DNA from 2 places in the Cohnella sp. GCM10027633 genome. Region 2 is predicted to be linked to the other one. Evidence: predicted binding sites of a transcription regulator. Region 2 holds the regulator's gene; the other holds the start of a gene.

Region 1 (6,508 bases), on a different contig from region 2:
GCCCTCTTCCTCGAGATCTCCGCGCCTAAGCGGATACCACACCCGGTCGTCGTGCCAGCGCCAGCCGTCGATGCCCGTCGCCAGGGCGTAATTCTCCAATCTATCGATTTCGTCTCTCGTGATCCGCTCGCTCGAAGCACCGAGCATGTCCGTCTTCGCGCAGCGGAATACGGCCTCCGACTTCCAGCCGCCGCTCGCGCATTCGAGCGCGGAACGGACGAATTCGACGAACGGATGGTGAGAGACGGTCAGCTTGCCGTCCAGGTAGTACGGAATGCCGTATTCTCCGAAGACCGACGCCGCGAGATCGGCGTAATCGCCGATCCGCCGCACGAACACGGCGAACTCCCGCCAGCGGCCGCCCTGCTCCCTCACCCGCTTCACCATGTCGCGGGCGACCGCCTCTACTTCCGCCCGGCGATTGGCCGCCGCGTGCAACGACAGCCCGCAGGCGGGATGCTCGGGCCGCAGCAGCGCCGCGTCTCCGGTCCAGCGCTTGCGGCTATCCCAGTTGGCATCGACGAACGCGAGCATCGGGTTGCGCTCGAACCTCGGCGGCACGAGCGGATCCAGCGATACGGCAGGCTCCTGCCGAACGCCGGCGCGATCCGCGATCTCGCATAACGTCGCGGAAGTCTCCCCCGTCTGATAGAACGAGGCCAGCTCGTCCGGTCGTTCGCCGGCCGAATAAGGACGGTCGACGCACAGCGTCGCCGACAGCCTGCGAACCCGCTTCAAGAGCGCTTCGATCGCCGCGTACTCGTTCGGCGTGAAGCCATGGAAGCCGTCGAGCCAGATTTCGGCGCCTTCGAGCAACGGCGCCGTCGCGGCGCCCTTCGCCAACCAATCGAGCATGTCTTCCCCGTCCAGCCAACGTCCGGCGAGCTCGCGCTCCATCTCCGCGTAGACGAGCGACAAGTCATGCAGCTTGTCCGATAGCAGCGAAGCCTGCGGCATGCGCGCCGCCCGTTTCGCTTCGGCGTCGGCTCTTCCGAGCAGCTTCACGCTGTCCACGCCGTACCGTTTCATCTCCGTCAGCAGCTCGTTCATGCGCGCGACCAAGCCCGATTCCGTGGCGCCGCCGCGGAACAGCTTCAGTCGCTCGCGGTTCGCCTCCAATATTTTGTGCAACAGCATCGCCTTGCCGTTATCGTGGATCGGAATGACCGCCGAGCCGCCCGTCTCCTGCATGACGCGGAACGCGAGCCGGCGGAAGCTGAGCACCTGCGCGCGCATGAAGCCGCCGAGCTCCGGCGTCGTCGCCATCGCGTATTCCGCCTGGAACGTCGCCTGCTCGGGCACGATCAGAATGAGCGGCGCCCCGAGCGGATCCCGCCGCAGTCCTTCCCGGATTTCGTCGAGCGCGAACCGCGTCTTTCCGCTGCCGGAACGTCCCGTAATAAGCCGAAGCGACATGCTTCGCACCTCCCTCGCCATGCTTGGCAGGGCGCTTGTCCGCGCCCGAACCGACTCCGACTATTGTACCACATGGCGCGAATAGGCGCACAGGCGTTCGGTGGCGATAGGCGGGGGTAAAAAAAAGATCGTCGGTTTCCCGCCATACGACAGGAGAACACGACGATCTTCTACTTATTAATACGACAAAATCCTCGCCCTCCGGAACGGATTAACCCCGACGCCTTTGCCGGACGGCATCGCTCCCGGAACGCCCTCCGACTCGAGCAGCGGCCGCACGACGAGCTTCGTCGGCCACGTCTCTTCGACGAACAGAAGCCGATACAGTCTCGCCTTGTCGTCCGCGGGAATATCGACGCGCGCCAGCGCTTCCTTAAGCATGGATTCCGTCGCCGCCCACAGCCGTTCGGCCGGCAATCCGAACGCCGTCTCGAAAGCTTGCATGATCGATGCGAGATTCACCTGCGTCCCTAGCGTCTGAACGTAGAACAACAGCTTCTCCGGCGTCTCGTTGTACAAGCTGTTGGAATAGCCGGGCCGAATCCGGTAACCGGGATCCGCGATACCGTGCCGGTTCAGATACGGCTGATGGAGCCGCACGGAATCGTGGTCCCGGAACAGCAGCCCGACCGGCTCGCCCCGCCGCAGCACGAGGCAGACGTTCTGCCCGTGAAACTCCGGCACGATGCCGATCTTGAGTAGCCTGAGCGCCACGTCGTAGAACAGCGCGGCAAGCGCGCGGTAGAACCGGAACGCTTCCTCCGGCGACGCGGGGCGCCCGGTCAATTCGGACAACAGGTACCGCGCGCCGTCGCCAAGCGCGTCGCCCAACGCCGCCATCGGGACGATCGCGTAGGGTTCGTCCAGCAGCTCCCGCGGATACATCCGCAACTGCGCCGCCAGATGGCGAGGATGATCGTCGAACAAGCCCATCGTCTCCGGCATATAGCCCCACCATAGATGCTCCTCGCACAGGAACACCCTGCCCGCCAGCGTCGCGTCGCACCCGATCGCCTGGCGGAACATTCGCTCCCCGGCCAATCCGTTCAACAGCTTGACGACCGGCAAATAACGCGCCGCCCCGAGCGACAAGACGCTCACCGGCAGCTTCAGCGATACGGCCGGATCTCGCGTCGAAGCCATCGAACGCATCGAGGACGTCGCGACGAATTCCCCCGCGAGCGCGTCCAGCACCGCGATCGTGCCGTCCGAGATCTCGCGCCCGAACGCCGGCGCGATGATCCGTTCCAATTGCCAAGGATGGACCGGAATCGCCGTATACCGGCTCTTCGCCAAGCCTCTTCGTTCCATCTCCCGCTCGACGAGCGCGCGCTCGGGTCCGCTCAGCGCGTCCAGCGCCTCCCTGCCGTCTCCCGGGCTGCCGGCGACGACCCTGTCGCTGGCGATCGCGACCCACCGCATCGTCGTCGGCCGGCCGAATTCGGCCATGTACAGCTCGTAATCGCTCTCCGAGAAACCGATCTTCGCCTTCGAAGTCGGATGGAACGGACGATCCCGCATCGATGCGATCCGCTCGGCCAGCAAGTAACGTTCGTGAGGCGACCGCGGCGAGGGCCCGTATCCCGACGCCGTTCGGGATAGACTTCGTTCCGTCTGCCAGGTCGCCGTCTCCAGCGCCCGCAAGAAAGCTTCCGCGCCGGGATGAGCCGAACCGTCCAACGCCGCGGCAGCAAGTTCCCCGGCGGTCCGAATCTCTCGCCAACCGAAGGCGTCCCTGACGAATACCGGCGACCCGGCGATCCACTCATAATCTTGCCTAATGCTCGGCCGCACGAGGAACAGCGCGTCCCCCGCGTACGCGAGCCCGTCCCCGTGCGATCCGAACGGCTCCGCGAGCGCGGGATGGTCGGCCAGCCGAACGACGGAGCCTCCGTCCGTCGGGAACAATCGTTCCGCGATGAACGCGTCGATCAGATCGCCGAGCACCCGTTGCTCCGCGTCGCGGGCTTGAACCGGAGATATCGCTTCTCTCATCGCGCGACCCCTCCCGTCTTCGCCGCTTCTCCGCGCTCCGCCCCGACGTCCTCGCCGAAGTACAGGAATTCCGGATACGGATGGCCGAGAAAATCGCGGTGGGAGATCGTCCAGCCGTAAGCGCCGGACTTCTCGAACACGACGATGTCACCGACTCGCAGCCTCTCCACTTCGGCGTCCGTATGCAGCCGGTCCTTCGGCGTGCACAGTTCGCCCACGATCGTAACGCGCCCCCGCTCCACGCTCGGCCGCTCGAACGGATAGGCCCACTCCTCTACCGGAACGATATGGAATGGATGGTCATGTCCCCAAGAAGCCGGCAGACGGTTGTGGTGCGTACCGCCGCGAATGACGGCGAATTCGCGTCCATGCGACGATTTCACGTCGACGACCTCCGCCGCGTAGTACCCGTAATCGGCGACCAGGAGACGTCCCGGCTCGAAGAAGAGCGCGGTATCCCCGAGCTCCCTCACCGCCCGGCTTCGCGAGAGCAGATCGGCGAAGAGCGGCCAATCGAAGTTCGGCGTTCCGTCGTAGGACACGCCGAAGCCGCCTCCCGCGTTCACGACCCGGACAACGACGCCGTATGTCTCTCCCCACTCTTGCGCCTTGGACAAGTACAGCTCGATCATCTCCGCGTGAAGCCTCGCGTCCGGGTTGTTCGACAACGAGTGGAAGTGAAACCCGTCCAGCCTAACGTACCCGTTGCCCGGATCGCGCACGAGCGCGATCGCCTCCGCCAACCGCGTCTCGTCGATCCCGAACGGCGTAGCCATGCCCCCCATCGAGATGTTCGTGCGCGGCAACGCGTCGGAGCGCAGGTTGACCCGCAGCAGGACGGACATCGTTCGCTTCCGCTCGTTGGCGTAGAGCAGCAGCTTGCGAAGCTCCAACACGCTCTCGACATGGAGATGGGTGACGCCGAGCCGAATCGCTTCCAGCAGCTCCTGGTCCTTCTTGCCGGGTCCTCCGAATAGAACGGGCACGTCGGCGGAAACTTCCCTCACCGTTCTCAGCTCGCCCGCCGACGCTACCTCGAAGCCCGCCACGTGCGGCAGCAACGCCTTGATGACGCGAGGATCGGGATTGGCCTTGATCGCATAGAACAGACGCGCGCGCTCGGGCAGCGCCGCCGCCATCCCGGCCGCGTGCTCCCGCATGCCCGCCAAGTCGTACGCGTACGCGCACGCAGGCCGGCCGGTAGCCGCCCGGCGCTGTCGAAGCCATAACGCAAGTTCGTTCTTCATGTTACCTCCTTAATGATCGTTGCATAGTCGTCCCGCTTCTGTCTGTAAGCCCGGAAAGCCGTGTTGCGGTCGTCTCCGAGCACGAACGCTCGCACGCCTTGAATCGCCTGCTCTCGCATCTCTTCGGGATGGCGCGACACCGCCGCGCACGGCACGCCGAGTCGCCTTGCCGTCTCCCGCACTTCCCCGAGCCTGCGCTTCACCTCCGGATGTTCCGTATCCCACGGGAATCCGAGCGACTGCGACAGATCCGCGGCGCCTTCCAGCACGAAGCCGACGCCTGGCGCGGATAAGATCGCCTCGCGGTTATCGACTCCCGCTGCGCTCTCGATCATCGGAACGACGAGCACCTCTTCGTTAGCCCGGACGACGTATTCCGCGAGAGAATGCTTCGCGAACGCGCCGGCGCGTCCGCTGTTCAGGCTGCGCGCGCCGATCGGGGCGTAATAAGCGTGCCGGACGGCTTCCTCGACTTGCCCGCGGCTCTCGACATGCGGAATGACGATGCCTTGCGCCCCGCTATCGAGCGCCTGCAAGATTGCCGTCCGGTCGACGCCGGACACGCGGACGAGCGGCGTCACGTCCATGAGCTCCGCCGCCCGGATCATGTTCTCCGCCTCGTCCATCGTCGTCGTCGCGTGCTCCCTGTCGATGATGACGAAGTCGTATTCGGCATGCCCGATCATCTCCACGACGATCGGATGCGGAATCGACGCGAATAGGCCGAACGCCGGAACGCCGTCCCGAAGCTTCTGTTTCAACCGGTTCTTCCTCATCGCGCGCCGTACCTCGCCGCCCGCAGCGGGTTGTCGGCTTTGCGGAAGAACAGCTGTCCGTCACCGTAGATTCGCCGCTTCGTCATCTCTTCGATGAGCGCGTCGTCGGCGAACAAGTCGAACAGGGCGAAGCGTTCCGCCAAGTCCGGATGCTCGCGCTCGTACTCGGCGATCGCTTCCGCGCACGTCCGCCAGAACGTTCGCTCGTCCAGTCCAAGCGCCTCTAGCGCGAAGCAAATATCCGACATGCAGATGAAGAAGAAGGCGTCCAGCGTATAATCCCGCACCTCGGCTGCCTTAGAAGCCCGCAGGAACGAATAACGGTTGAACGCGCGGTGCGTCTCCGGCTCCGGACGAAGCTCCGGCTCCCACTCCGGATGACGCAGCAGGCCGGGGACGTAGCGGACGCCGTCGTGCAGATCCTTAACGATGATGCGCGTCGGCAAGCCGTTCACCGTCACGAGGATAATGTTCTGCGCGTGCGATTCGAGCGCGATGCCGTGGGCGTACAGCAGGTGGACGATCGGCCGGACGAGCGTCCGGACGAGCGCCCCGCTCCACGCTTCGAGTCCGTGGCGGCGCACGGCGGGAGCGATGAACGGTTCCCCGTCGCGCTGTTCGTAGAACACCGCGTTCAACGGCCATGCCTCTTCGCCTTCCGCCAAATGTACGGCGACGTTCTCGCGCGCGATCGTGCCCAGCGTGCCGTAGGCGATCTTGTATTGGACGGCGGACAGCTTGTCGTAGCGGAACGTCGCGCCCGCCCATTCGCGCAGCAGCTCGAACCGCTCTCTTCGCAGCCATTCGTCGCTCTTCGCGATGCGATCCATCCAGTCGGCGATGAGGGGCGCGTTAAGCACGGTATGCTGGGCCAGAATGCGGCTCGTGGACGTGTTCACGAGGCTGAGCGACAGCTTGAGGTACGGGGCCGGCTCGCCTCGCAGCGACAGCGTTCGTATCGATTGCTGCGCCCGGTACGGACGCGTGGACGGTCCGAGAGGCACGATGTCCCCGCCGGCCAGCTGGGCCGCGAAGACGGTAGGCACGACGTGCTCCATCTGCCAGGGGTGGACC
Region 2 (6,508 bases):
ATCCGCGACCGGATCAGCGAGCTGAAGCGCCAGCTGGAGACGGTCGTGCAGCACCGCGTGCTGCACCGCGAACGCAGGCGCAAAGCCGGCGTCGTGCAGGTGGCGCTCGTCGGCTATACGAACGCCGGCAAGTCGACGCTGCTCCGGCAGCTGACGGCCGCCGACGTCCTCGCGGAGGACAAGCTGTTCGCGACGCTCGATCCGACGTCCCGGGGGCTGGAGCTGCCGAGCGGCAAGGAAGTGGTGCTAACCGATACGGTCGGCTTCATCCAGAACTTGCCGCACGATCTTGTGGCCGCGTTCCGGGCGACGCTCGAGGAAGCGAACGAGGCCGACTTGCTGCTCCACGTCGTCGACAGCTCGTCTCCGATGCGGGAGCGTCAGCAGCGGGTCGTCGAGGAAGTGCTGCAAGAGCTCGGCGCAGGCGGCAAGCCGACGTTGACGGTGTATAACAAGATCGACCGTTGCGACGAGGCAACGTTATCGCTGCCCGCGGGAGGACCGGACACGATCCGAATGAACGCTTTCTCGGAGGCGGATCTGACCCGATTGCGGGAGACGATCGAGGACCGCCTGCTAGGGGACGTCGCGTCGTTCCGCATACCGGCTTCGCGCGGGGATTTGGCGGCGCTCGCATATCGCGTCGGCGAAGTCGTGCTGCAGGAAGCCGAAGACGACATCCTAGTGTTGACGGTAAGGCTTAATCCGGCGGACATGGAGAAGCGCGGACGCGCGCTGGAGGAATTCCGGGTATAGTTCCGGAACGATCGACTATTATTGGAATCGCAAGAGCCGAAGGGAAGTCAAGTACATGCAAGACGGAAACGTTACATCGTTCGACGAATCGTGGGAGAGCTGGGCGGACGCGGCGGAAACGCAAGCGGCAGATCGGTTCAAGAGCATCGATCGCATCGTGGAGCGCAATCAGTGGAAGGTTATACAGGCGTTCCGGAAGCACAAAGTGAGCGATTACCATTTCGCCGGATCGACGGGCTACGGCTACAACGACCGCGGCCGCGAGGTGCTCGACCTCGTGTACGCGGACGTCTTCGGCGCGGAGGCGGCTCTCGTTAGGCCTCATCTCGTATCGGGCACCCACACGATCTCCGCGGCTTTGTTCGGCATGCTTCGCCCGGGCGACGAGCTCGTGTTCGTGACCGGGAAGCCTTACGACACGCTGCATAAGGTGATCGGCAAGCCGGGAGACGGCACGGGCTCGCTGTCCGATTGGGGCGTGCGCGTCGCGTTCGTCCCGCTGCTGGAGGACGGAGAGGTCGATTGGGACGGCGTGGCGGCGGCTTTAACCGATCGCACGAAGGTGTTCGCCATCCAACGCTCGAGAGGGTATAGCTGGCGTCCTTCGTTCACGGTGGATCAGATCGGCGACATGGTCTCGCGGCTTAAGGATCTTCGTCCCGAAGCGGCCGTCTTCGTCGACAACTGCTACGGGGAATTCACGGAAGAGCGCGAGCCGACCGAAGTCGGCGTCGACCTGATCGCGGGATCTCTCATCAAGAACCCGGGAGGAGGACTCGCGTCCAGCGGCGGTTACATCGCGGGCAGGGCCGATCTGGTGGAATTGGCTGCGTTCCGGCTTACCGCGCCGGGTATCGGCGGCGAAGTCGGCGCGATGCTCGGCACGACGAGGGCGATCTACCAGGGGCTGTTCCTTGCGCCGCTGCTCGTCGGGCAAGCGGTGAAGGGCAGCGTGTTCGCGGCCGCCGTCTTCGCGAATCTCGGATTCGAGACGCATCCGCGATGGGACGATCCGCGAACCGATCTGATCCAGGCGATCCGCTTCGGCGCCCCGGAGCCGCTCATTCATTTCGTGCAGGCGATCCAGCGGGCGGCGGCGGTCGATTCGCACGTCGTGCCCGAGCCGTGGGACATGCCGGGGTACGAGCACCCGGTCATTATGGCCGCCGGAACGTTCATCCAAGGCGGCAGTCTGGAGCTGTCCGCGGACGCTCCCATAAGGGAACCCTACATTGCATATATGCAAGGCGGACTTACTTACGCGCATGTGAAGTTAGCTGTACAGCAGGTTTTGTCGGTTTTCCGCGAACGCGGATATTTGTAAGTTCGGGCACGGTCAAACCTTACATGCCTTGACATGTTTTTGCGACTTCGTTACAATGAAAGTGATTTCAAAAACAGCAGGCAATCGTGGAAGGTTGGTATGACATGGGCGACGAGATTCGCAGGAATATGGCGTTGTTTCCGATCGGCATCGTAATGAAGCTGACCGATCTAACCGCCCGCCAAATCCGATATTACGAACAGCACGAACTTATCCAGCCCGCTCGTACGGACGGCAATCAACGACTGTTCTCCTTCAACGACGTCGAACGTCTCATGGAGATCAAGTCGCTGATCGAGAAGGGCGTCAATATCGCAGGCATCAAGCAAGTGATGAACCCCGTCGGGCAGAACGAGAGCGACGCGACCGTCATCAACGAGGTATCCGAGGTCAAGCGGCGCGAGATGTCCGACTCCCAGCTTCACCGCATGCTGAAGCAGCAGCTGATGCAAGGCAAGCGTCCGGGTCAAGTCTCGCTCATCCAAGGCGAGCTTTCGCGGTTTTTCAAGAACAAATAAAGCGGCTGTTGCCCATTATTAGGAGGCTGTCATGAGCTATACTCGCGAAGATATTAAACGGATTGCGAAAGAACAGAACGTTCGGTTCATCCGGTTGCAGTTCACCGACCTGCTCGGAACGATCAAGAACGTCGAGATTCCGTTCAGCCAGCTGGACAAGGCGCTCGATAACAAAATGATGTTCGACGGCTCCTCGATCGAAGGCTACGTACGGATCGAAGAATCCGACATGTACCTGTACCCGGATCTGAGCACGTGGGTCGTCTTCCCATGGGTGACGCAAGATCGCGTCGCGCGTCTGATCTGCGACATCTACATGCCGGACGGCACTCCGTTCGCGGGCGATCCTCGCGGCATTCTGAAGCGCGCGCTCTCGGAAGCGGAAGCGATGGGCTTCACGGCGATGAACGTAGGTCCCGAACCCGAGTTCTTCTTGTTCCAGACGGACGAGAAGGGCAACCCTACGATGGAGCTTAACGACCAAGGCGGATACTTCGACCTCGCTCCGACCGACCTCGGCGAGAACTGCCGCCGCGATATCGTGCTTATGCTCGAGGAGATGGGCTTCGAGATCGAAGCTTCCCATCACGAGGTTGCTCCGGGACAGCACGAGATCGACTTTAAATATGCGGACGCGATCAAAGCGGCCGACCAAATCCAGACGTTCAAGCTCGTCGTTAAGACGATCGCGCGCCAGCACGGTTTGCATGCGACGTTCATGCCGAAGCCGCTGTTCGGAATGAACGGTTCCGGCATGCACTGCCACCAATCGTTGTTCCGCGGCAACGAGAACGCGTTCTTCGACCCGAACGATAAGCTTGGTCTTAGCGCGATCGCTAGACAATACATGGCGGGTATCTTGAGACATGCGCGCGGTTTCGCCGCCATTACGAACCCGACGGTCAACTCTTACAAACGTCTTGTTCCCGGCTATGAAGCGCCTTGCTACGTAGCCTGGTCCGCAAGCAACCGGAGCCCGATGATTCGGATTCCGGCATCCCGCGGCCTTAGCACGCGCATCGAAGCTCGCAACCCGGACCCGGCCGCCAACCCTTACTTGGCGCTTGCGGTCATGCTGAAGGCGGGTCTCGACGGTATCGCGAACAAGATGACGTCTCCGCCGCCGGTCGATCGCAACATCTACGTGATGAGCGAAGAGGAACGGATCGACGCGGGCATTCCGAGCTTGCCGATCAACTTGAAGGAAGCATTGTCCGAGATGCTTCGCGACGACGTCGTATGCGAGACGCTCGGCGATCACGCGCTCAGCCACTTCTACGAGCTCAAAGAGATCGAGTGGGACATGTACAGAACGCAAGTCCACCAATGGGAACGCGATCAGTATTTGACGGCGTTCTAGAATAAACGCAACGCATAATAACCGGCCCCGCGGCGTCTTCGGACGTTCGCGGGGCCGGTTTCCGTATAGATAGGGTGAAATTCGCTAACGGATGTTTACGAACGCACCGTCTTGAGCGCGCCACTCCAGGCGACGACTTGGTCGAGCATGCCGTTCAAGTTCGTCAGGTGAAGCTCGGCGGGCTTGAACGTGCTGCCGTTCTCGAAGTCCGTGAACAGCGACAATGCCACATGGACGCGAACGTCGGCGATCGATACTTCGCCGAGAATGCCCCGCAGATGCTCGGCTGCGCGCGCGCCGCCTACGGAGCCGTAGCTGACGATGCCGGCCGCCTTATTGTTCCATGCGTCGCGAGCGTAGTCGATCGCGTTCTTGAGCGCACCCGTAATGCTGTGGTTGTACTCGGCGACGACGAAGACGAAGCCGTCGAGTCCGGAGAGCGTCGTATTCCATTTCGTCGCTTGCTCCGTGGCGTCCGTCTCGCCGAACATCGGCAGCTTGTAGTCCGCGATGTCCACGATCTCGTAATGCGCGTCGTTGCGCGCATCCGCGTGCTTCTTCACCCATTCGCCGACTTGAGGGCTAACGCGGCCTTGGCGGGTGCTGCCCAGAATAATTCCGATTTTCAATTGTGACATGTCGTCCTCCTGAATTGTTTATCGTTAAAAGCACGTTCGTTAAATAGTATGTCCAATCGTCATTACCCAGTATAAGCGACGTTCAAACGAGCAAGAAAAAAGGCAGACCCGTCATCTCCCGATGAGCGGGTCTGCCTTGTCGCCGAGCCGGCGAGCTTGCCGGCTTACATGAACGAGCGAATCAATCCGATGACTTTACCCAGGATGCTGACGTTCGGATAGCGGAGAGGCGACATGCTCGAATTCTCCGGTTGGAGACGAATATGATCGCGTTCCTTATAGAACGTCTTGACGGTCGCTTCGTTGTCTTCCGTCATCGCGACGACGATATCTCCGTTCGTAGCGTTCGGCTGCTGGCGTACGATGACGTAGTCGCCGTCGTGGATGCCGGCCTCGATCATGCTATCGCCTTGGACGGAAAGCATGAACACCGGTTGATCGCCGACCATCGTCGCCGGCAGCGGGAAGTACTCTTCGATGTTCTCCGTCGCCGTTATCGGCACGCCGGCCGTTACTTTGCCGACGAGCGGAATTTGGCGAACGGAGGCAGCCAGTCCGAACACGTTGTCGTCGTCTCCCAGAATCTCGATCGCGCGCGGTTTCGTCGGATCGCGGCGGATCAAGCCTTTCTTCTCCAGGCGATCGAGGTGGCCGTGCACGGTGGAACTGGATGCGAGCCCTACGGCTTCGCCGATCTCGCGGACGGAAGGGGGATACCCTTTGTCGCGCACTTCGTTCTTAATGAAGTCTAAAATGGCATTTTGGCGATTGGACATCTTGGACACGCCAAGCCCTCCCTATGTATCAGCTCATGATGACAAATTATAACACAGAACTCGAGTTCGCACAAACATTCGTTCCGCCGAACAAATGTTCCAAAATTTGTTGACAAGCACATATGTTCGTGCTAATCTGATACCAGAACAAATGTTTGGGGTGAGCGTAAATGGTACATACATGGGTATCCGGTTCTTCCGCAACTGCTTCAACGCTTCGTAACGGTACGGCTTACGCTAAGCCAGCATACGCGGGACGGACGGCGCCGCAAGCGCCGGCTCGTTCGCATCGCGGCTTAGGCATCGCGCGTTCCTTCTTTATACTGTTCGCCTTTCTGATTCTGTTCAGCGGATTCGCGTTCGCGCATACGTTCGCATCGGACGCCGAGGTTTCGCCGGCGACGGCAACGGAGATCTCGATCTCCGTCGATAGCGGCGATACGATCTGGGACTTGGCCGCTTCCTATAAGAAGGATACGATGGATACGCGCGACGCGGTGCATGCCATCAAGAAGCGGAACGGTTTGTCCTCGTCGTCCGTACAAGCAGGACAGACGTTGATTTTACCAGCCAAGATGTTGCCTTAATGCAATACGAACGCGATGCGAACGAATGTTCCGAGACCGGGGAAACCCGGTCTTTTTTGCGTGCCCGGTTTTCTTGACAACGCATCGCCGTTAATGTCAAAGTAGAGAAGATATACGGAAGGGAGTGACAACGCCATGGAAATGGAGAAGCTGATTGGGCGCATTAACGAATTGGCCCGCAAAAGCAAAGCCGAAGGCTTGACGGAAGAGGAAACGGTCGAACGCGATCGGTTGCGCAAGGAATACTTGGTCAACTTCAAGAACAACTTCCGGCAGCAGCTGGACCAGATCGAAATCACGGACGAGAAACCAACGATTGTACATTAAATAGATCGGTTGGCTTAACGCAGCAGCATTTGACGAGGAGGAGCTTTATGTCCCGCTCATGGGAACGCATGGTTCAGAAGAACGCCAAGCAAGTGAACAAACGCCGTAAAAGAGACGGCAAAAAATCGATTAGCGCAACATCCGCTCCGCATGTCGACAAATTCAAAGGGCGCAATTACGTCGTCCCGATCCTGCTCCTCATGCTCATCGCGCTCTACGTGA

Evidence for each region. The regulator LexA, encoded in region 2, represses DNA repair genes until DNA is damaged. The targets are predictions, from matches to a motif close to CGAACATATGTTCG.
Region 1: addB (helicase-exonuclease AddAB subunit AddB) is a predicted target of LexA. The motif match lies at 1,503-1,516, and genes of this name have one in related genera.

Annotation. Positions count from the first base shown of each region.
Region 1 is NZ_JBHTGV010000003.1:452,617-459,124, forward strand. It holds gene addB (helicase-exonuclease AddAB subunit AddB) at 1-1,416, opposite strand, end outside; gene ACFQZG_RS11290 (IucA/IucC family protein) at 1,594-3,411, opposite strand; gene ACFQZG_RS11295 (type III PLP-dependent enzyme) at 3,408-4,658, opposite strand; gene ACFQZG_RS11300 (HpcH/HpaI aldolase family protein) at 4,655-5,419, opposite strand; gene ACFQZG_RS11305 (IucA/IucC family protein) at 5,431-6,508, opposite strand, start outside.
Region 2 is NZ_JBHTGV010000001.1:504,687-511,194, reverse strand. It holds gene hflX (GTPase HflX) at 1-756, shown strand, start outside; gene ACFQZG_RS02195 (methionine gamma-lyase family protein) at 812-2,080, shown strand; gene ACFQZG_RS02190 (MerR family transcriptional regulator) at 2,185-2,598, shown strand; gene glnA (type I glutamate--ammonia ligase) at 2,630-3,958, shown strand; gene ACFQZG_RS02180 (NADPH-dependent FMN reductase) at 4,054-4,596, opposite strand; gene lexA (transcriptional repressor LexA) at 4,761-5,381, opposite strand; gene yneA (cell division suppressor protein YneA) at 5,543-5,959, shown strand; gene ACFQZG_RS02165 (DUF896 domain-containing protein) at 6,095-6,286, shown strand; gene ACFQZG_RS02160 (hypothetical protein) at 6,334-6,508, shown strand, end outside.